DNA from 2 places in the Rossellomorea marisflavi genome. Region 2 is predicted to be linked to the other one. Evidence: riboswitches for the same ligand, from Rfam matches in the RefSeq annotation. Region 2 holds a riboswitch; the other holds the start of a gene.

Region 1 (12,102 bases), 630 kb from region 2:
TTTAAATTCGGTATTTCCGAAACGAGTTTAGATAAAATATCCACAATGAAGAAAAACAAGCAGGCGTTCTTTGGAGAAGAGCCATTACCAAAGTTAGAATCTGTGCTAAATGAAGTGAATATCCAAGTCGATCAGCACCAAATAAATCAAATCATGTATGGTTTGTTCGAGAAAGAGATCATACAGCTTAATTATGAAATCATTAAGGTAAAGGAATCCCTAAAAAAATTAAACTATCGGTACAGAGCACATAGTTTTATTATTAGAACATCTTTCTTGAGAGATCACGATATTACATTTAAATCGGAGAACAATTTATATAGTGATATTCCATTCTTGATTGAACTATATAACAAGGTTCAAACGATAAAACAGACTAAAACAAAACTTTACTACAAATATCTGCATAATGACCCGATCAATTCTCCATCCTTATCACAAGAAGAGCATGGCGACAGAATGCTAAAGCGATTGCAGGCATACAATGAGTCTCTGATTAATTGTGATAACCTATACCTCGCTAAGCAAATTAAATTAACAGCAGTTAAGTTCTATTTGTATAAGATAGTCACAAGTGAAGGATTTAGTCGCTCGTATAAAGAAATCAAACCTTTATATATAGAATTAAATTCAATATTGAATAAGTCTTCAGAAGGACTAAATTTGAGTAAAAGGCACTCCTACGAAATTAATGCAATAAAAAAAGGGAATTTTAAAACGGGCTATATGTTTAGTAAGGCAAGAGATTTTGGATATAAAGCCCAGCAGTTTACAAAACCAAAAAATAAAAGATTTAGACAGAAGAAAATCCAAAAAAATATCTTTGCCAAATTGCCTATTAAAAGCAATACTATTTTATATGAGAGTTTTTTGGGAAGAAACTATTCGGACAGTCCTAAAGCGATTTTCAATTACCTTTTGGAAAAAGATCCGAATAAGTGGAAGCACGTTTGGGTGTTGAACGATAAAGATTTAGTGAAAGACGAGAAGGAATTTAATAATAAAAATGTAAAAATAATCAAAAGATTTGGCTGGGAATATTTTTACTACATTACAGTATCTAAATATTTTGTGCTCAATATGCGACAACCTAAGTGGCTATCCAAAAAAGATAATCAAGTTATACTATCCACTTGGCATGGAACTCCACTGAAACGACTGGTGTTTGATATGGAAAATGTAACATCGGCAAATAAAAATTATAAGAAGGACTTTTACGATCAATCAAGAAATTGGGACTACTTAATTGCAGCAAATAAATACAGTCAATCGATCTTTGAAAGTGCCTTTATGTATCCATCAGAAAAGATCTTGACATATGGGTATCCTAGAAATGATATTTTAAAGAATCACTCTAAGGAATATAAAAATCAAATTAAAGACAAACTGGGGATCCCAACCTCTAAAAAAGCAATTTTGTATGCACCGACGTGGAGGGATGATGAATTTCATTCTGCAGGGAATTATAAGTTTACCTTGAAATTAGATTTAGAACGTATGCAAAAAGAGTTTGGTGACGAGTATGTGATTATTTTGCGGATGCACTATTTTATTTCGGATAATATCGACTTATCGGGACATGAAGGCTTTGCCTATGATTGTTCCAAGTATAATGATATTAATGACCTGTACATAGCCAGCGATATGCTTATAACAGATTATTCTTCCGTATTCTTTGATTTTGCGAATTTGAGGAAACCGATTCTGTTTTACACTTATGATGTTGAGAAATATCAAAGTATGTTGAGAGGGTTCTATATTGATGTTTATAATGACCTGCCGGGGCCATTATTAATGTCAAATGATGATGTGGTTGATTCGATTAGGAACATAGATGAAGTTAACAATAATTTCAAAGATAAATATGAAGCCTTCTACAACGAATACTGTAATCTTGAAGATGGTCAAGCCACTAAGCGAGTAGTTGAAAAGGTGTTTGAACATAAGTAAGGAAGTTGGAGAGATTCAGTAATTTTATGTGAATTGAATTAAGAAGCCTGTTTCGCTGTATAGAAACAGGCTTCTTATATTTATAAAGAACACCCCATGCCCACAAATGTCGATGAATACATAAAATGTAATGGAGTGCTCATCGCAGACCAAAAAGCTCATGCTCGAAAGGCATCAGTCAGCAATGAATCACCAGTTTGGAATGTGGATTGACAACCATGTAAGTAGAACAAGATCATACATTTTCCCTTAGGTCATTGGGGTGAAACGGTGGTTAGACGTTAACCTGACGAGAATCAGTTGATTTGTTTCAGGCTTTAAGGGGTACTTTGAGAATTGAAACATTAAGTATGTTCATATGAATCATAAATGAAGGGTATTTTGACTATTTCTCAGGAAATAGATCAAAATATGTCGCATGGCTCAAAATGAATTCTGAAAATTCAAACGTTATCTTGTCCTTATTCGGTAAAGTGTGCATATATGGGGACAAATGCTAATAAAATGAAACAAACCTATCAATACAGAGAGTGTTTGAGGTGAGGAATCGTCCATATCCCATAGCGAATCAGTCACATATATGTTTATACGTTGTAAACCACGGGCCATAACGGCAACGTAACTTATACTAATCACTCATGCGAAGCGAGTCTCATTTCACACTTCTCACATCCAATTTGGGGAGGTCGAGTGGTGTGCACGATTACATCAAAGAGAGAACAATCAAGATTGGCAAGTATATCGTGGAGACAAAGAAAACCGTTCGCGTCATTGCGAAGGAGTTTGGCGTGTCCAAAAGTACGGTCCACAAAGATTTAACGGAACGGCTGCCTGAAATCAATCCGGAGCTTGCAAACGAAGTAAAGACAATACTGGATTATCATAAATCGATCCGACACTTAAGAGGAGGAGAAGCCACGAAGCAAAAATATAGGAAAGAAGAACTCCACAGCTGAAACCGATGCGCCACGCCCGCAGGAAGAAGGGCGGATGGCGTATTTTTACGTTTACAGCAGCGAGGTGGAGGGTCCTCAAATGAATGGAAAGAGGTTGAATTCGAGTCATTCAGCCTGCTCCGAAAGGCAATAGAAGGCGATTTAAATAAAATTCATTTTTTTGACAAACAACTCCTGCTTTCGACACGTTTATGGTAATATAATTAATTAGGTGAAGATTTTACCTTAACGTTAAAACGTAACTACATAGGAAATAAACCATAGATCAATTGAATGAGAAGAAGGGAGTCACAACAAATGTTCGCGAAAGATATCGGTATCGATTTAGGTACAGCAAATGTATTGATTCATGTAAAGGGGAAGGGGATCGTCCTTAACGAGCCTTCCGTCGTCGCGTTGGACAAGAATACGAATAAAGTATTGGCAGTAGGAGAAGAGGCGCGCCGCATGGTTGGCCGGACGCCTGGGAATATTGTCGCGATCCGCCCGCTTAAAGATGGGGTCATAGCAGACTTCGATGTAACAGAAGCGATGCTGAAGCATTTCATCAATAAGCTGAACGTGAAAGGATTCATGTCGAAGCCGCGCATCTTGATCTGCTGCCCGACAAACATCACGAGCGTCGAACAAAAAGCCATCAAGGAAGCAGCCGAGAAGAGTGGCGGCAAGAAGATCTACCTTGAAGAAGAGCCTAAAGTCGCAGCCATCGGAGCAGGCATGGACATTTTCAACCCGACCGGGAATATGGTCGTGGATATCGGAGGGGGAACCACGGATGTAGCGGTCCTTTCCATGGGCGATATCGTCACAAGCCAGTCGATCAAGATGGCAGGGGATAAATTCGATTATGAAATCCTGAATTATATCAAACGCGAGTACAAGCTCCTCATCGGTGAACGTACAGCGGAAGACATCAAGATCAAGATCGGTACGGTCTTCTCCGAAAATCGCGAAGGCGAGATGAATGAGATGGACATCCGCGGACGTGACATGGTATCAGGTCTTCCACGTACCCTTACCGTGACAGCAAAAGAAATTGAAGGGGCCCTTCGTGAATCAGTCGCTGTCATCGTCCAGGCAGCCAAGAACGTCCTGGAGAAGACTCCGCCAGAACTATCAGCGGATATTATCGACCGCGGTGTGATCCTGACAGGAGGGGGAGCGCTTCTTCACGGTATGGACACGCTTCTTGCGGAAGAATTGAAAGTACCTGTACTCGTAGCTGAGAACCCGATGGACTGTGTAGCGGTCGGAACGGGTCTGATGCTTGAGAATATCGATAAAATTTCACGCCGTAAAATCGGCTGATCGACTGAAATAGTCCGGTGAGGTTCCGATGTAAGAGAAGAGACAATAAGAAATGAGGTGGACGTTATGTTCCGAGGATTCTATACGGTGGCATCCGGCATGCTGTCACAGCAGCGGAAAACCGAAATGCTGACCAATAATATCTCCAATGCCAACACGCCGGGCTATAAAGCGGACACGGCTGCGATGCGGGCTTTCCCTGAAATGCTCATGCAACGCATGGACTCGACGACCGTCCCGACCGACAATCGACTGTCCCTTCCTCTTCACCGGAGTATCGGGAGCTTGAATACGGGTGTCTATATGCAGGAAACCATCCCGACCTTTACCCAAGGTGACCTGCAGGAAACGGGCAATGCCACGGATATCGCCTTGATTACGGGAACCCTTCCAGATGAGGGGGGAGCCGTCCTGTTCACCGTTGAAGGAGATGGCGGGGAAGAGCGATACACAAGAAATGGGAATTTCACAGTCAACGGCAACGGATTCCTCACTACCAATAGCGGGCACTATGTCCTTGATGGGAACGGGGAGCGGATCCAGCTTGATTCCGACGAATTCAGCCTTGGCGACAATGGGGAGATTCTGGTGAACGGAGCACAGGAGTCTTCACTTGGCATCGCCTACACAGGAAATGCGCAAGACCTGGTGAAAGAAGGGGACGGTCTTTTCTCTTCTGAAACAGCTCTGACCCCTGCTCAGGCAGGCACCTTCACCATGGTCCAGGGTCAGCTTGAACGATCGAACGTCGATGCGTCCAGGAGCATGACTGATATGCTTTCTTCTTACCGTGCGTTCGAGGCGAATCAGAAGGTCCTTCAGGCGTATGATCGCAGCATGGACAAAGCGGCGAATGAAATCGGGCGTGTGAATGGGTAGTAAAAGATTGTCAATGAAATTCGACAGGAGTTACCTTATAATAAAGGGGACAAAATCATGAACCGGACGATGGTGACAGCCACAAACACACTTGGTCAGCTTCAAAAGCAGATGGACTTGATCGGGAACAACCTATCGAATGCCGATACCACCGGCTACAAAAAGAGGGAAGCTACGTTTTCCGATCTACTGGTCCAACAGGTGAACAACCAGCGCGTGGACCGCTTTGAAGGCGGCAGACTCACTCCTCTTGGCGTCAGGGAAGGAAGCGGGGCACGACTATCCAAAACTGCTTTGAACCTCACACAGGGCACCCTGAAGGCTACGGGGAGGTCCCTGGACTTTGCCCTGAAGGATGAGCGTCAGTTCTTCAAAGTGGATGATGGAACCGATGTCCGCTATACGAGAGACGGTGCCTTCTACTCCACTCCCATGGAAAATGGCCGGTCCATGCTCGTGAATGCTTCGGGATTCCCGATCCTGGATGAGAATGATGATCCGATCACGTTCTCGGATGAAGCTTCCACCTTCGAGCTTGGCGATAATGGCGTGCTGAGCATCATAGGGCCAGCGGGGACCGAGAACGTAGACCTCGGCATTGTGACGATCGCCCGTCCCCAGTTCCTCGAACAACTCGGCGGTAATCTGATCGGACTGAGGACCGATCTAGGTGTGACCCGGAACGAAGTCTTGACGAATCTGACCGGTGCCGGGCGAACGGGCATTTCCATCAGCCAAGAGGCCCTGGAAGCATCGAACGTGGATGTGGGCAAGGAAATGACGGACCTGCTGAATGTCCAGCGTTCCTATCAGTTCCAGACACGATCCATCACCATGGCCGATCAGATGATGGGATTGGTCAACGGTATACGCTAAAGGAGTTTTGAACAGATGAGCGAAAAAGAACTGTTGCAGGAGCAACCAACTGAAGAAACGAAGACAGCCGAGGAACAGGCTGCACCCAGATGGGTACGGGTACGCCTTTTCCCGATCTGGCTCCGCGTCCTTTTATTCCTCGTGCTGTTCGCCGGGTTTCTTGCCCTTGGAGCCGTTTTTGGATATGCCGTCATCGGTGACGGAAAAGCCTCTGATGTGTTCAAAGCCGAAACATGGCAGCATATTGCAGACATCGTCAAAAAAGCAAAATAACGAAAAGGCCTCTGAAGCTCAGGGCCTTTTCTTCGTTCTATTCCATTCTCCCCTTCAATTCTGTACAATAAAGGGGACATACCACTGTAGGAGGACCATTCATGTTAGATATCAATGAAATCAAAGACATCATCCCGCATCGCTATCCTTTTCTTCTTGTGGATCGCATCCTCGAAGTAGAAGAAGGGAAAAGCGCGATCGGCATCAAGAACGTCACAGCCAATGAAGAATTCTTCAACGGTCACTTCCCGGACTACCCGGTCATGCCGGGCGTGCTCATCGTCGAGGCCCTTGCTCAGGTAGGAGCTGTTGCTATGCTGAAGAAGGAAGAAAACAGAGGAAGACTTGCTTTCTTTACCGGAATTGATAAGTGCCGCTTCAAGCGTCAGGTGAAACCAGGGGATCAGCTCAGACTTGAAGTCGAAATGGTCCGCTTCAAAGGTGCCATCGGAAAAGGGAAGGGCGTTGCCACCGTTGACGGGGAAGTAGCCTGCGAACTTGAGATGATGTTTGCCCTTGGAGAAAAAAGCGAATAAAGCAAAAAGCCGATCCGCATATGGATCGGCTTTTTTCATGGACAGGGATCAATGGACGGGGCGCGCATGGATGATGTAGCGCTGATCGGTACTGGAGAGGTACTCGAAGGGATAACAGGTTGATAATGTCAGCATCTCTTCCCCCGCTGGCTCCATCACTGACAGATCGTCCTGATCCACGATCACACTGCCTGTGATCCGATAGGTGAACGTCCCTTCAGCTAGGCGGATCTCCAGTACATCTCCCGGCTTCAGTTCACCCATCCGTGTGAATACTGTATCACGGTGGCCTGCAAGGAAAATCCGTTCTCCTTCCCCTGGAAGTGCAGTAGAGGGCACATGACCGACCCCCTTCTCCAAATCATCCTCATCAGCCCCCGTCACGATGGGTACCTCCCTGTCAAGAGCCGGGATGCGCAGAATCCCGATAGCTTCCCCGTTCTCCCGATCCTCTGAGGGAGTCCCGGCACCCGCACTGATGGCCTTTTGGGCGGAAACCATTGATTCATCACGAGCGTGCTTCTGCTCCTGAATGCCGAAGAGGGAGGCACCCACATACACAAGACCTGTACAAATCAGTAAAATCCCAATGACTGAGATCCATTTATTCATAGCCATCCTTGGAGAAACCCAAAGAAATCCTTCTTTGTAAGTCCGCCTTCAATCGCCTGCTTGAGCGAGGCGATCCACTCTTCGAGCTCCTCATCTCCTTCCAAAAGTATTGCATCCAACGAAACGTCGAGGGCACGGCTCAGCTTCTGCATAATTTCCAAGGAAGGGTTTTGCTGCAAGCCCCTCTCGATTGAACTGATATATGATTTGGAAACCGATGATCGCTGGGATAGTTCATTGATGGTTATGTTTTTCTTTTCACGAATTTCCTTTAATCTGCTTCCTAGCATAGGTCGCTCTCCTTTTTGATTGAGTGATTTCATTATAATGAACAAAATTTCTTTTATAAAGTACAAAACATTCAGAAAACGAGAGACGGAATGAGGATAAGGGAGAAACAGATGGAATATATATCCTAAATCGCTTCATATGATGTTTTGAGAGGTTTCGCTTAAACCGTATACTACAGATAGGTGTTCATTAAAACGAACGACATGTTTGATAGAGATTACATTTCAGATAAAAAGGAATGAACATGATGAAGCATCGGATGCTCTTTTATATTCTTTTTCCTCTCCTGTTCGGTTTCTTTACTCTCTCGACGGCTCATGGGGAAGGTCCAGGGATGACGATTGAGCCTAGCGGATCCTATCTGTTCGATATCAAGAATGCCAAACCTGGAGATTGGGTAGAACGCTCGCTTACCGTCCATAACGAAGGCGATGAAGACCTTGCTTACACTCTTACTGTGAGAAATCTATCGGAGACGGATATTCTATACAACGAATTGGATATGACGCTGCTTCATGGCAACACCATCCTGTTCGATGGGAAATTGAAGGATGCATCTTCCTTCAAAGCAAGGGAGCTTGCGAAGGGCTCAGGAGATGAACTGCTCCTCATCGTTAAAATGCCCTATGAGCTTGGCAACGAGTTCCAGGGAACCGTGGCACGATTCGAGATCCAGGTTCAGGCCTCCTCCTTATTCGCTCCTGACAAGGGAGTGAAGGATGTTGAGGGAACGAACGGTGGGCAGGTGATCCCTGCGGGAGGCGGCCCCTCACCGACAGGTTTCCTGCCGAACACGGGAACGGATCTTTATCGATGGCTGTTGATCGGCGGCCTCCTTATGACGACGGGGATCATCGTCCTGGCATGTAACGTCCTGATGAAACGAAAATCTGAAAGTGCGGGGTGAAGGGAATGTTCAAAAAAGATTGCAGCCGATGTATGCGTCCATCTTTCAGCAGTGCCGAGAGCGGGGAGTGGATCTGTCCAGCGTGCGGATATGACCTCACGGCACTTCCGGTCAAACCTCCTGTAAGTTTCAGGGAGATTTCTCAGACCGCTGATTCGACAAGGAAAAGCAATAGAATCAAGAATTTTCTGAATAGTGTGTAATAATTGGTTATTATGATGGAATTTAGGGTATAGAATTTTTACTGAGCCGACAAAATCCAACATCTTCTTCCGCAGATGAGGATTATAATGGAATTAAATCCACAGTCAGGTAATCAGATAAAGGCAAACCTGCTGAAAGGCAGGGACGCAAAGTCACAGGTCTAAGGTTGGACATATGCGCAATGATTCCCGTCAGCAGGAGCGTATCGAACACTAGGATGGCTGGATTGCCTGAAATACAGTCATGTATTTTGGGAGGAGATTAAATGGGCAATCGTGAATTGGATCAAGAATGGGTAGAGTTGATGAAAGAGGCAAAAACAGCCGGGATAACGCTGAGGGAGGTCAAGGAATTTCTTGAAGAACCACAAACAGATCGTTCGCATAAAAAGTATGAGAGCATCGGATCAGTCCTCTGAAGAGTCCTTCCGATGGAAAAAGTCTTGAGAATAGATGATTCTCAAGACTTTATTTTTGTCCAAGCTTCCATTTATTGAATTCGATGAATTCCCGAAATTGATCTTTGGTGATACCGGAATCCATGGCTTCTTCGGTGATTTTCATCCATTCATAGTCCAGTGGTGTTTCTTCCGGAGCATCATGGAGAAGGGCATCCATGGAAATTCCTAGTGCTGCCGATACTTTTTCAAGGAATTGAACGGACGGATTCTGTTGAAGGTTTCGCTCAATGGAGCTTAGATAGGACTTGGCGACGCCTGCCCGGTCAGCCAGCTCCGTCATGGACATCTTTTTTTCCGTACGGTATTTCTTTACTCGTTCTCCGATCAATGAGCTCACCTGCCTGAGGATTTTCGTTCTCGTTGTTATTAGTATAGCAAAATACAGAGAAAGGCTCTATTTGTTTTTACATAATTGTGTATGTTTATCAAGTACCGGCCTTTGAGTTGGCAGGAATCCTCGGTTTTTCCACCATTTTATCTCTGAATGCCTGCAACAGTTCTTCCCCAGACATCCCTTTTTGAATCAAGTCGTCCAACAGGAGTTCGGCGTATTCATTCTTCTGCTTTTTCAGCTTTCCTTCAAACATGATGCTGATATTTGCACCGAGCTCTTTGATGCATCGGATCGACGTCATGAAGGCGGCAGGATCGTTCCCTTTGTGGGAGATCACCACCTGGATCTCAAGGTCCTCGCTTTTTTGCTGGGCCTCTTGGAAGAATTCAATATGATCATTGGTCAGGAGGGTTTCTACGAGCCATGTCTTCTTGCCATCTTCTTTATTGATGATCAGTCCATCCACGATATCAACATCCACGAGTTCGTCGTTTTGAACTACCTGCAGTGAAACCACCTTGAATGTTTTCATCACCGAACCTCCTTAAGGGTTTTTAAAAATTATATCATATGAAGAGGCACACCCCTAGCTCAATTCGCCAACGAGAAAAATCACGCTAGAGGTGAATTTTGCATTTTTAAGGTGGATTTCACCGGTAAAAAGGAAGTTTCCCTAGGAGAAACTCCTGTTATTCTCTTTCATGCCCCTATGAATTTGATGAATTGACGATTTTACAAGTGTGCAGGGAGGGGCTATGATGATAACAATTTCAGAAGAAAGGAGTTAAAAAAAGTGATCAATCAAGTGACGCTTGTTGGCAGGCTGACGAAGGACCCCGAGTCCAGGAAAACCCTTGAAGGAAAATCGGTCCTCAATGTGACTGTGGCCGTGAACCGGCAATTCAAGAATCAGCAGGGGCAGATCGATACGGATTTTGTCCTCTGCACGCTGTGGAACAGGGCGGCGGATAACACGGAAAAATACTGCCGGAAGGGGTCCGTCATCGGAGTGACTGGAAGGATCCAGACGAGATCCTACGAAAATGAAACGGGAAAGCGCACGTATGTGACGGAAGTGGTAGCCGAGAACGTCCGTTTCCTCGACAGCAAGCCTCCCGAAGAAACGAGGAAGGAAGCGATCGAGATCCCATTTTGATGAAGAGGAGAAGAAGGTATGAAAGAGCTGGAAACACGAATCGATCGCTTGGAGCAATTGAACGAAGACCTCATCAAGAAAGTGGCCCGCACCAATGTAGAGAACTTTTATCTATCCCAACGAATTACCGCCCTTGAACAGGGTTATGAATATGCAGGCCCTTCCTTGATCCCCTCATCCTAAGAATCCCTAAGACTTTTACGTACCACCAACCTATACGCTTGAACCTCGAACCACCAACCTCTGTAAAGCTTCTTATATAGAATCAATGAACCCCTCAATTTCCCCTACTATTGACCGGTCTTCCACGAAGACCGGATTTTTTATGCGCAAAACAGGCCATCCGGTGTTTCCGGATGGCCTGATGTTATTCCAATACGAGTAGGGATTGGAGATCCTGGTCGGATAGCTCCGTGACCCACTGGTCGCTGCGGATGATTTCATCGTTGAGCGCTTGCTTTTTCGTAAGCATGGCATCGATCTTTTCTTCGAGGGTTCCGGAAGCGACGAGCTTGTGGACGTGGACGAATCGTTTTTGCCCGATCCGGTAAGCCCTGTCTGTCGCCTGATTCTCGACTGCCGGGTTCCACCAGCGGTCATAATGGACCACATGGTTGGCGGCGGTCAGGTTCAACCCGGTGCCTCCTGCTTTCAACGAGAGAAGGAAGATGGGAAATTCCCCGTTCTGGAAGCGATCGACGAGTTCGTCCCGTTTGGCTTTCGCCATGCTGCCGTTAAGGAAAGGCGCGTCGACATTAAATTCTTCTTTCATCATGTCCTGAATCATTTCCCCCATGGAGATATACTGGGTGAAGATAAGGCATGCTTCTCCTGAATCGAGTGCCGTTTCCACGATGCTCCTCAACTTCTGCATCTTCTCCGAACGGCTCAGGATCGACTTGGGATCCGGCTCCTTCAGATAGAGGGCAGGGTGGTTGCACAATTGCTTGAGCTGATTGAGCATCTGCAGGATCAATCCTTTGCGCTCGAAGCCGCTCAGGGTTTCGACTTTGGCCAGGGTATCCTTGACGAGCTGCTCATATAGGGCCGCCTGCTCAGCCGTGAGGGCGCAGTATTCCTTCTGCTCGAGCTTTTCAGGGAGATTGAGCTCGACCTCTGGATCCTTCTTCGTCCGTCTCAGGAGGAACGGTTTGATCTTGGCTTGCAGGGCTTTGACCCTTTCTTCGTCTTCATCCTTTTCAATCGGTGCAATATAGTGCTTCTGATAATAGGTGAATCCACCAAGATACCCCTGATTGAGGAAGTCGAAGATCGCCCACAGCTCCGACAGGCGGTTCTCCATCGGCGTGCCGGTCAGGGCGATATGATGATTCCCTTTAAGCTTCCGGATGGCACGGGA
Region 2 (12,102 bases):
AGCAAATTTCGGATTCTTCATATGTACCTTCCAAGCCCTCCACGAAGTGGCGATGAACCCCCAAATCTTCCATTCTGAGAACTTGACCTTGTCCTTTTTGATCCGGTAGTGAGAATCATCGATCACGGCAGCACGGTTCATCCACAGGTACACCCCTTGATAAATAAAAAAGAACGGAGTGAAAAGAAGGATCAGGGCATACGCAATCACGACGGGTCTGAAGTCCTGAGTGATATAGAAGGTGATTCCCCTCATATCAAATAGGGTTTCGATGATGAATAAACTCGACAGGGTCCCCCAGATGATAAGCTTCCCATGATAGAAGGAGCTTGGTGTAATATTCTTCATCACATGCGAGAAGAGGATGCGGCTTTTGGATAGCCCTTTGCTCCTGGCAAATTCAATGTGATCTTTCACCATTTCCTCTTCCATGACGAGAAGGAGGATCCTGAAGAAGGAGACCATCGGCACGATGGCGAGGGTGAAGATCGGAGCCGCGTATATCTGCACGCCGTCAAACTCCGTGAATTCCATGAGCATGATGCCGTACTTCTTGAAAAAGAAAACGATGAATAGCTGCAGGAGGAAAGCAAATAGCAGATCCGGAACCGACTCCATGAAGTTCAGGATTTTCTTCAACGTGGAAGAAAGCGGAGTCGGGAGGAAAAAGGTAATTACGGCAAATATCACCGCCAGCACAAGGCCCAGGGCGATGGCTCCAAGAATGATGGTCATGGAATACAGATAAGGCTCCCACAGGACATTGAAAAGGGAGTCGACTTGTCCCTTGTAGTTATATTCCCAGTTTCCCGGGTCGGCGAAATAGATGGTGAACTTGAGGAATTCTTCAATGAAAGCGACGAAGTTATACAATCCTTTTTCACTCAGAACCTGTGGTGCAACGCTCACGCCCAGGATTCCGAGAATCCCCAATATGTAATAAAGAATGAAACGCAATGGTACAGAAAGGTACTTGTTCATATGGATCCCCTTTTTTTCTTTTTCCTTTATCCTACTCTCCCCTTCAAGATTTTTCAATTTAATTTATTTTCTGTAAATAATAGATAGGGAGAGGCACGATACCTGCCAAACCCAGCCACCTTGATCAGGCTAGCAGTTTTCCCGGCCTGCCCAAGTGATAGCCCTGCCCGATGGCAATCCCCATCTCAAGGGCGACTTCCATGTCTTCCTGCTTTTCGATCCCCTCGAGGACAATGAGGGTATCTTCCGAATAGAACTGGCTGAAGAACGACAGGAATCGCTGCTTCTTGGGATCCTGAGCAAGATCCATGGCAAAATAGCGATCAAGCTTGATCACTTCGGGCTCATATTCCATGGACTTCTTGATGGAAGACGTCCCCTGCCCGAAATCATCGATGGCATACCATACACCATACTCCCTCAACCCTTTCAACGCCTGTTTTAATAAGGGGTTCTGCCAAAGTTCCTCGGCACTGGATTCGTTGATCTCGAGGACGAGCCTCCCTTCCATCGAAGGGTGGGTCTTCATCAGATGGTCGAAGTAATGACGGAAACTCGGATGCAGGATGGTCGTGATGTAAATATTCAGGAACAGCTTGCAGTCGAGGCCGGTATTCACGAAGCTCTCCATCGCCTTTGTGATGGACAGGGTGTCGAGCTTATACAGGATATTGGCTTTGATGGCCGTTTGAAACACGTGCTCCGGATTCTGATTGAACGTATTTCGGAGGAGCCCCTCATACGCATAGAGAGACTGTTGATGCCCCAGCTTGTACAAGGGCTGGAATTCGTGATAGATCAAGTCGTCTTGAAAGATGCTGAAAATATTCATTAGGACCCCTTATCTCTCTGTATTTTTTGAACAATCAGGTACAAAAAAACCACATAGAAATAAACTTCATATGCGGTCGGTTGCGCTACTGGCTCCCCTGAATGCAAGCGCCCATCGGACATTCAGGTTCAACGCCTTCCCACTAGACGGTGAGGTTGATTATATAAGTAAAATATACCATAAACGAAATAGTTTATGGGGGTATTAATTCCTATTTTTCTGAATTTTGTCCGCGACCCTTTGATACGTAGGGATTCCCTTCGATCCAAAACCTCCAGGGATAATCCTTTGCTTCCCCACTATTACCAATGCCGATCCGCTTCCCTTCGGCAATTCTTTCCGGCAGGTACCCCTCATGAATGGTCAACGGGGGCTCAAGGAAGCTTCCCCCATAGTCTTCCATGGTGATGCCCATGGCCTTTGTCAGCTTGCCCGGACCGCTCGTCCAATTCTTCATGGAGTGTCCTTCACGCCGGCTGGCCATGAGTTCAAGGCCATCTACAGGTTCAACCGCACGGATGAGGATCGCTTCCGGCACCCCTGAGCCCCCACTCACCACATTGACGAGACAATGGGTATGCATCACATACGTATAGATCCGGCCCGATTCCGCGAACATCACTTCAGTCCGTTTTGTCCTCCTGTTACCGTAGCTGTGGGCTGCACGATCCTCAGGTCCCATATACGCCTCTGTCTCGACGATATAGCCCGATACGGTGCCTTCCTCCGTTTCTTTCACCATCAAGCAGCCGAGAAGGGACTTGGCAAGTTCAAGCGTCGGCTGTTCATAAAAAGTCTGTTCCAACACACGATGCGTCGTCATGGTTTCCCACCTTTCATTTCCTCTCATCCTGCATACTCCCCCATTTCATCAGGGTTCAAACTCTCCACTAAGACCAGAGGCGGATAAAAAATTGATCCGGGGGCGCATTGCAGAATAATGGTTCTCCACTTACACTATAGAAAGATTGGAAAAACGAACCAAGGAGAGGGAAACATGAAAAAGAATGCATTCGCCATCGTAGTGGCTTTGTTGGCATTAGGTGCGATCTTCCTCATTTTGAATGATCGAACCACCCTGTTTGCCAAAGGTGAAAAAACCTCAGACAGTGTAAAAGTGAACGACGGGACCAAGCTCATCCATTTGTCGCTCGGAAGCGGGGATACGAAGATCGTGACAACGGACGATGATGAAGTCAGGGTCGAGTTCAACGGAAAAGGCACCGTTAACCTTGAAGATCAAGGAGACGAAATCAACCTTGAAGTCAAAATGAAGCCTATCTTTTATATCGGCTTCAACAACAAAAAATTTGATACAATTGTATTTCTTCCTCAAAACTACGAAAACAATCTGGAGATCGAGGTCGGCTCAGGAGAACTGATCTTCATACCGGACGAAATGATGTCCCTGGGCGACTTGAAGACCGAGATCGGCTCAGGCGATATGAAAATCGGGAATTTCAACACCGGATCCTTCACATATAAGGGCTCATCCGGAGATTTTGTCGGTAAGGATATCAAAACCCGGGAAGGATTGGTTGATATGGGCTCAGGGGATGTGCTTCTGACGGGCTATGAAGGACCATTGAAAGGATCGGTTTCTTCAGGTGATCTGTCGGTATCCATGACAAAACTTTCGGGAGATGTGGATTTCACGGTCGGATCCGGCGATGCGGACCTTAATCTGCCTGAAGACGCAAGCTTCAAACTGAACGGGAAGGCAGGAAGCGGAGATATCCTCAACACCATCAAACTGAAGGATCAAACAAGCAGTGAACGGTCTATCAAAGGAACGAAAGGATCGGGAAAACATTCCATCAATGTAGACCTCTCCAGCGGACATATGATCATTCGGTAAACCCAAAAAAGAGGCTGGAACAAGAGTGTTTTAGTCATAGTAAAACCCGAACTATCTTGCCGAGATAGTTCGGGTTTTTGATTTGTTTCATGACCATTACGATTTACTTGATCCTAGCGGTTGATTGGAGTGCAAGACGAAGACTCCAGCGGGAAGAGTAGCTGATGTGAGACCCCGCAGGCTTGCCGAGGAGGCTCACGGGCTACCCGCGGAAAGCGAAGTCTTGCACGGAAATCATGAGCGGTATATAGAAGCCATACTGATATTGTTCGTCATGACCTTTTTTGTTTTGTCCCAATCTCTTTTTCCTCTTCTAAATTCACTTTTCCCCCGAGCTCTTCACCGAGAGCAACGATGGACTGATTGATCTTCCAAACATAGTACACATGATGAATGACATCAATATGTGATTTCAACCTACCGGGGGCATGGGTTTCGATTTCTCTCCGTTCCTCTGAAAGATCCCAGAGACTGCAGTGCGCGGAAGGATCCTTCATCATGAGTCGGACCGCTTCGATGTTCTGCGTCAATTTCTCGCTCGTCACCCCGATTACCTTCTGCAATTCTTCCGGGAAGGGCTCGTTCCTTCTGTGGGAAGAAGCCAGCAGATGCTTCGCATAATAATTGACGGCGATGACAACGGTGATCCACCGTCCGAGTCCGGTCCGGGTCATGGCACCTGGGCGCTGAAGGATCGACTGGGCTTCGTCCTTGATCGCCTGAACCTTGTGGTCGAGATCGAATGCCCGGTCCGCGAGGGGCTTCTTCTTCACTTTCAGGAAGGAAGAAAGATAGCTTTCCACATATTCCCCGAGCTCCTCGAAGAACTCATCGAATGTATCCGTGACCTTGGCCTTTGTCTTCTTCGGAAAAACGAAAGCCGACACGATCAGGGCGATGAAGGCGCCGATGATTGTATCAAGTACCCTCGCCCCCATAAGCCCCACTGAAATCCCGCCAAGGAGAATATCGTACATGAAGGCGATGAGCATGGTGATGAACAGGCTCATGAGCGTATAGGATACGGGGAATAAGTAGAATGATAGGAAGAGGGCCAAGAAAAGCAGTCCCACCTCAAGGGGCTTCACGCCCGATACAAGGGTCGCGGCCCCGAAGCCGACGAGTGCCCCGATGACGGTACCGAATGAACGCTGGAATGCCTTCAGATAGGTTCTTCCCACCGTCTCCGTACCAATCATGATGATGAATGTCGTCAACAGCACCCAGTACGGCTGGGCGGGGGCGATCAGTTCACCTGCCACGATGGCAAGGATCCCTGCAATCAATGCCTGGATTGCTTTTCTCGTAGACGGCTTCAACCCTTTTGACTCTTCTTCGTCTTCCTTCTCTTCTTCTTCCGAGTCATCTTCTTCTTGTTCAGAAGGGATTTCCCGTTCTCCCTTCAAGGCTTCTTGAATCGTAAGGGCTGCCTGGAGGACGTGATTCGAGATGGACTCGATCCGGCGCAGAAGATAGATCCATCTTGGAAGATCCTCTTGATCCCTCAGGACATCCGTCAGCATCAACCGCAGCTCCTGAAGGGCACGTTCGGTTTCTTCGAGTGTCTTCGGTTCATAGTCCTGTGCCAGGACATCGGCATCACGCAGGGAACGGATGACCCGCATCAATAGCTGGCGGATCTCGTCCTGCTCGAACGCCTTCAGCTCCTTCAGCTTCTTCAATGAATCCGATAGGGTCTGGATCAGCATTTCCGCGTCAAAGACGTAGAGCCTGAGTTCAGAAACATCAATTCCCGGGTACAGCTCCTTGAGATCACTTTCATTGATATCACCCGACAGCGTCCGCGCATACTCATTCAATTTACGAACGTTTCGATCGAGACTTTTCTTCCTCTTCTCACTGATTTTTGGATCTTCCATTGCCTTCAACAGGATGGTGAATGTCAGATTCGACTGGATATGGAACGAAATCAGGCTCCTTTTCAATACGTAGGAAGAACTTTTGAATAGAAGGAACTGATACATGTAGGCACTGAGCGCCCCGATCCCGATTCCGATATAGAACCATAGCAGATGAGATGCGTCGAGCTTCAGAACGGATGAAAAGTAGATCGACATGAAAGAGGCCATCCCGATGGAAAAATAGCGGACGGCGAAGCGGGAGAAATAAAAGGCGCTGAACATGGCCGCCACGAGGAAAATGTTGACGGCATACGGATGATGGCTTAACAGGGAACCGACGGTGATCCCCCCTGCCACTGAAACGGCGATGCACAGCAGCGTCACTTTCTTCTTCCGGTCCGTATCATCCAAGACGATCAGGACACCGAACATCCCCACCATCCCTGAAACGATGGCAGGTGTAATGGACGGATACTCATTCATTTTCAATAGGAATAATGTGATAAATACCGAAGTCATGAGGCTCAGCGTTGTCTTGCCTGCCTGCTGCAGCCTTTTCCTCCCGGGATCGGAAGCGAGGAAGCGTCCAAGCCATATATGTTGTCGATGTAGTTGTCTCATTGTCATCAAACCCTTTACTCGTCCTGCGATTATAATCCATTTTTATCGTACCCACCCTAACAAAAAAGTAACCAGAGCCGCAGAGGGCTATCCGGTTACTTAGTATAGGTGTCATCGCGAATAGTTTATTCTTTTAATTATACGGGTTTCGGACGAGGCGGTAAAGGATATTGCTTGTCATGGACTCAACGGAAGCCGCGTCTTCTTCTAAAACGCCATGCTACACCGAGGCCAAGCAGTAGAACGGCTACGGAGACTCCGCTCACTGTGAGGGCCGCCGTCGAATCAACGGCTTCTTCCTGTGCTCCGTTCCCTTGTGGTCCTCCTCCCCCGGGACCATCCCCGGGGTTGAATCCATCAGGTTTATCGGCGGGATCGAACCCTTCAGGTGGCTCGTTCCCTGCATCAGGAGGAGCACCATTTTGCCCCCCTTGGGCCGGAGGAGCCTGCGCACCGTCCTGTTCATTTCCTGCCGGCGCTCCATTTTGGGGGGCATTGTCATCTGCCGCGGGATTCTCTTGGTTCGCATCCTGCTGATTTCCTGCTTCTCGATTAACCTGCCCGCCATTCGGAGCTCCTTGCCCCTGACTGCTGGATCCCGCCTGGCTTTCAACCGTCCGTTCGCCGGAAAGTTGCTCAAGGATCGACTCGGATCTCAGCTTTGTGAATTCTGCCAGGCTTTCGTCGCCGGAAAAGCCTTTCAAGAATTCATCCGTTGTGAAGAATTTGGTCGGGTCGCTCTCGACATAAGTGGTGAGGATCGTCGCCAAATTGTTCGTGATCTCGGATACGCGTTCCTCTGTGAAGATCTCCTCGGCAAATGTCTTCAAGTACTCTTCGTATTTCTCCTTGTACTCTGAGTTGGAAAGGAGGGCATTGAGCAGTGGACGTTCTTCAAGAGTCGTATTGGCAACGGGTTCGCTCACACTGAAGTCGATGGCAGAGTCGGTGATGAGCTGACTCGTCATCATCCCCCCACCTATGCCTCGCTTGTCGTTCCCATCTTTCCCTTGAGGAGCACCGTTCTGATCGGCAGCTTGGTTGCCAGGCTCTTCAGCCTGTTCCCCATCCGCTAGGTCGTTCTCTCCCTCATTGCCTCTTCCGCCCATTCCGACGCCGAAGCCTCCGAAGGACATATTATAATCCCAAGGGATGATGGAGAATGTCCCATCCTCTTCATAGAGATAATAGTTGTGCTTCATCTGGCCCTGATAGCTATCAAGGTTGACGAGCGCTGTATTGACGGCAAAATAGCGGAGCATTTCATCAACATCGAGATACTCCTCAAGGTCACCGCCGTTGTTGATGGCATCAAGCATATCGGTGAAGGTCGACTTATTTTTGTTGGACTCGTTCGTTTTCAGCTCGATACCCGTGTAATCGTCTAGATCATCACTGATCCATTGAAGATCGGAACCGACCCCATCCGGCTTGAACAGGAACCCGTCATTGGATTCGAACTCGCTTGCGAGGAATGTTTCATCCACCTGTTCGACTCCAAGGAGAAGCCCGTAGTCTTCACCGTTGATGGTCACGTACATATAAGAGTGGGCAGGCGTTGCGATCCCCATCTCTTCCATCATTTCATAGGAAACAAATTCCCTCATCTGCGTCGAGTCACTATAGTTATTGTTCAAATTCAATTTCTTGAGGCCATACAGGCTTTGCGAGCTGTCATAATGATCGAAATCGATCTTCAGGCTGTACCGGTCCGAGTCACTATTGGCAACGGACGTCAGGGAAGAATTCCCCTTCGCCCTGATGGCCACATCACTCACCTTTTTGCCGTTGACGGTCACGGTCGCCCGCTTATATTCCTCCTTGGTTGCGTTTTCCACAAGATCATCCCAGTCGTTTTCATCGATTTCGATATCGACGCGCCCCACCTTGCTTTCATTAAAGACTGTCTGTTTATAGGAGGTGGACGTATCCTTCTCCTCGAGTCCGACGGCAGGAAGGACATATACACTGGCCACGAAGGTAAGCATGAGGAGGGCAAAGACCACAGTCACCATCTTTTTCCCGATCATTCCCTCCACCTCCTATGCAGTGAAGTTTCCATCATAGCTCACCATGACGGCGGATTTGATTCCCGGCAATGCCTTCAGTTCAGCAAGCATGGCCGATTCGCCTGTTTTCATGCGGACTTCATACGTCGTTTCCATTTCGTCGCTTCCCATGAAGGATTGAGATTTCAACTGATAGCGTGACGTCAGCTTTTTGAGTTCTGCTTCGATTGCTTCACTGCTGCTTCCACCGCCTGCCTTCACAATCAGCAGGAACGGGTTTTCAACTGTCATTTTGTTCACAAATACAAGGAGCACGATCCCGATCAGGACAGAACCGATGACAACAAGAGGGATGAACCCTGCTCCGCAAAGGATTCCCGACACGATGGACCAGAAGATGTAGACCAGATCCATGGGATCCTTGATCGGTGTCCTGAACCGGACGATGGATAGGGCACCGACCATACCTAGGGACAAGAGGACGTTATTCGAGATCCCCATGATCACAAGGGCCGTCGCCATCGTCATGATGAGCAAGGAAATATTGAAAGAATGGGAATAGATGACCCCATTGAATGTCTTCTTATAAACAACATAGATGAAAAGGCCGATCAAGAAAGCTACGACGAGACCGATGATGGAGTCGGTCAGACTGAACGACGTCGTCTTCTCGATGAAACTGGATTTAAAAATATCACTGAAATTGATTTGTTCATTCACGTTTGTGTACCTCATCTTTCTTATTCTATTTTTGGTTTATCCGAACATCCTGCTGAGCTGATACTTCGAGTAGGCTTCCGTTCTTGTATCCACTGCCTGGAGGGCATATTTGATCATATCCGGAAGATATTCATCGAACTTCACCTCAAGGATGATGAGGGGCTCTTCCATGACCGGTACCATGGGCAGGTTCCGGTCGAACATCGCCGTATTCCTCAGGCTCGTGCGGATGTTCTGATCAAAGGTGATCCTGACGTTTCCATACGGATAGGTGAAGGCTTCACGCTCATAGTCGACGACCGCCACCGGCTTGATCAGCCGTCTTGTCATCTCCCCATACAGATCGCGTATGAGGGGTCTCACGTCGTCCTCCATCCACTCCGTTTCTCCCCGGCGGATGGCTTCATATTCCTTCCTCGTCAGCGGGCATTTTGTTTTGAACGTCTGATTGTTCCGCTTACTCTTCCGCTCAAGGTGGATCACGGATGCGGAGAGGTTGTAGATCCTCACCCGGTACTTATCACGGTTCAGGTAGCCTTCCTTCTTCTCCGTCAGGATCCGGTCGTCTATATTATCGAAATAAGCACTTCGTATATGGTACTTACCGTCCCGTCCCGCATTCTTGTCCCTCGTCATCAGCCACTTGAGCTTATTGATCAGGATGTAATATTCCGGGATGGAAATGGCGAATTTCAGTTCTTTTCTTCCGATTTGACTCATATTCGTTCCTCCTTTCGCTTGGTCTATAGTTGTATTGTAGGGAGCGAATGTGTCAGGGGGATGTCGGATAAACAAAAAAAGATCCCGATTCATTCAGAATCAGGATCCTTCTATCACTCCGTTACATATTCAGCCTTGTTCATGATCTCCACTACATCCAACAGATCATCGATGACATAGTCGGCACATGCCAGTTCTTCCTCCCGGGCAAAGTCAAACCGGCAGCCGATGGACGGGATGTTGTTATCGCGCCCTGCGTTGAAATCGGACAGGCGGTCCCCGACCATCACGGCAGGTCCATCCCCCGCTTCTGCCAGGATGGCTCCGACAAGGTCGGATTTATTCAGGGAGTCGATCTCCTCGATGCTGAAGACTCCTGCAACCCAACGGTCGAGCTTATAGTGGTCAACGATGGCGGCCAAATACCTCTTCAACCCATTACTGCCTATGTAGATGAGACAGCCCTCTGCGCCCAATCGTTCAAAAAGCTCGGTCACGTTTTGATAGAGCGCGCCTTTTCCCCCGTGGATGTTAGCGATCAGGCTCTCAAGGAAGTACCGATCCGTTTCAAGGCGATCCCCTTCTGAATGATCGGGCATCAACGTCTCCCATACTTTCGGGAGGGGGACTCCCATGATATTCTGATACTCCTTCAAAGGAACGGCCCCTTGCCATTTGCCGGCACGGGTCAGATGATCGAACGTATCCACGAGGGACGCCTCGAGGATTTTATTTGTCTGGAATAATGTTCCGTCCATATCAAAGATGACGGTTTTCTTCATAATGCATGCTCTCCCTACAATTGAAATTAAACAAACGTTTGAACGAATTGATTGCCTATTATTCTACCAAACTAACTCATAGATGCATTTTTCCTTTTCCCCGCGCTGGTACAGATCATTATGGGGAGGGACGGCTACGCTTCCCTTCAGCTCCGCTCCCACATATTCACACGTCTTCCTGGACGGGATGTTATCGGGATTGCAGGTGATCGTCATCCTTTCCATACCGTGGGCGAGTGCAAGTTCCTTCAACAGGAGCACCGCCTTCCCTGCATAGTGGTGGCCACGGTGCTCAGAATGGACGGCATAGCCGATATGCCCTCCATAGTAGAGGTTCTCGTTATGGCCGATGCGAAGATCGATGACCCCGATCGGCGTGGCGGAACCCTTCAGAGCCATGTTGAAGTGATAGGCCGGTACCCAATTCTTCGCCGGGTTGCCTGGTACAGTTTTTACGAGATGGAGATCGATTTCCTCTCCGCTGATGATGGTGATTTCTTGCCATTGGGTTGTCATATGCTCCCTCCAGATTCAACGTTCTTCATTAGACTTATAAGATTCAGAGGTTCTTTTCCTCATCATTCTATACATCATCACGACTCTCGCCATGATCAGGATGCCCAGTCCGACATATACGAGACCGGAACGTTCCGATCCCTCTTGTTCTGGAAGCGCTCCGGCCCCGCCCGTAGCGGCATTCTGTCCATCCTCCATAATCACTTCGAGATCACTGTATCGCTCATGAACATATTCCATGTATCTGGTGAGACTCCAATCCTCTTTTCCTATGAGGGACTTCGCGGGCTGATTGAGACCATATACGCTGTCTTCGTCAATCATGAACCAGGCATCGTCAGGAAACTCGTATACCAGTTTTCCTGTCTTGTGCCCTGCTGTGTCCAGGGCAACGGCAAGATCTTGACCGAATCCGATACCCATGAATGCGTACTTCCCGTTCTCGTTCTTTGCAGCGGCCATGACGTTCACAGGCTTGTCGTCCTGGTAAACAACAGCATACCATTCATCTGTTTGTTCAAGGGCATCACTCTCTTGATCAATGAATGCCTCCCCGTAACTCCATGATGGCTGGAACAGGCCTACTCGGATGTCTTCGCTGGTGGAAAAGTGATAATCGGCATGTTCCTCCGATCTTACGGTATCCAGCACGTCTTGGACGGCATGATCCTCGGCATATTGCTTGATGGACTCTCCTTCTCTTTCAGACTCAAAAGCGGTCAAAATAAAGAATAGAAGCAGTGTGCAAGCAAGCAGAATCACTCTATTCATCTTCTCCTCATCTCCTATCAATCATTTTCCCACCTCGACAGCCAGAAAAATAGGACTGCATCCATGAATCGGATATAGTCCTATTTTACAAGATTATACAATTTTTATATAGAGCAATTTATCGGTCCGGCCAGATCTTTGCATTGTCTTCCAAGAGCCACGTATGCTCCTCTTCCATGATCCGTTCCGTCCACGGATTGTCGTCGAGGTGACGGATCATCCAGCAGAAGTACATGGCGTAACCCGGTGCCGTCGCCTGGGGATGGTCCAGGCTGCCGGGGATGGTGATATAGCTGTTGTGCTCGACACGATGGGCGTCGGGTCCGACCATGGCGCAGCCGAATCCTTGGGGGCGGTCAAACTTGTAGTAGTAAACCTCGGGCTGATCGTGATGATGAGGGGGGTAGCTCGACCATCTCCCCGGATAGGA

What was found. Region 2 has a riboswitch for cyclic di-GMP ahead of K6T23_RS01435 (EAL domain-containing protein). Riboswitches for the same ligand answer to the same signal wherever they lie in the genome.
Region 1: another riboswitch for cyclic di-GMP. It lies ahead of K6T23_RS20265 (anti-repressor SinI family protein); the one in region 2 lies ahead of K6T23_RS01435 (EAL domain-containing protein).

The regions. Positions count from the first base shown of each region.
Region 1 covers NZ_CP081870.1:3,923,119-3,935,220, reverse strand. Annotated here, with positions in the region: gene K6T23_RS20315 (bifunctional glycosyltransferase/CDP-glycerol:glycerophosphate glycerophosphotransferase) at 1-1,950, shown strand, start outside; gene spoIIID (sporulation transcriptional regulator SpoIIID) at 2,646-2,906, shown strand; gene mreB (rod shape-determining protein) at 3,204-4,214, shown strand; gene K6T23_RS20300 (flagellar hook-basal body protein) at 4,281-5,093, shown strand; gene K6T23_RS20295 (flagellar hook-basal body protein) at 5,151-5,969, shown strand; gene K6T23_RS20290 (DNA-directed RNA polymerase subunit beta) at 5,985-6,242, shown strand; gene fabZ (3-hydroxyacyl-ACP dehydratase FabZ) at 6,344-6,778, shown strand; gene K6T23_RS20280 (class D sortase) at 6,827-7,390, opposite strand; gene K6T23_RS20275 (helix-turn-helix domain-containing protein) at 7,387-7,680, opposite strand; gene K6T23_RS20270 (LPXTG cell wall anchor domain-containing protein) at 7,926-8,588, shown strand; cyclic di-GMP riboswitch class I at 8,904-9,026, shown strand; gene K6T23_RS20265 (anti-repressor SinI family protein) at 9,058-9,210, shown strand; gene K6T23_RS20260 (helix-turn-helix domain-containing protein) at 9,260-9,580, opposite strand; gene K6T23_RS20255 (YwpF-like family protein) at 9,678-10,118, opposite strand; gene K6T23_RS20250 (single-stranded DNA-binding protein) at 10,380-10,742, shown strand; gene K6T23_RS20245 (hypothetical protein) at 10,761-10,925, shown strand; gene K6T23_RS20240 (DEAD/DEAH box helicase) at 11,110-12,102, opposite strand, start outside.
Region 2 covers NZ_CP081870.1:252,590-264,691, reverse strand. Annotated here, with positions in the region: gene K6T23_RS01440 (ABC transporter permease subunit) at 1-981, opposite strand, end outside; gene K6T23_RS01435 (EAL domain-containing protein) at 1,106-1,813, opposite strand; cyclic di-GMP riboswitch class II at 1,879-1,961, opposite strand; gene K6T23_RS01430 (DNA-3-methyladenine glycosylase) at 2,025-2,636, opposite strand; gene K6T23_RS01425 (DUF4097 family beta strand repeat-containing protein) at 2,811-3,671, shown strand; gene K6T23_RS01420 (FUSC family protein) at 3,944-6,154, opposite strand; gene K6T23_RS01415 (CotH kinase family protein) at 6,340-8,184, opposite strand; gene K6T23_RS01410 (DUF4956 domain-containing protein) at 8,197-8,898, opposite strand; gene K6T23_RS01405 (polyphosphate polymerase domain-containing protein) at 8,920-9,603, opposite strand; gene K6T23_RS01400 (HAD hydrolase-like protein) at 9,717-10,385, opposite strand; gene K6T23_RS01395 (GNAT family N-acetyltransferase) at 10,449-10,901, opposite strand; gene K6T23_RS01390 (hypothetical protein) at 10,917-11,672, opposite strand; gene K6T23_RS01385 (5-deoxy-glucuronate isomerase) at 11,791-12,102, opposite strand, start outside.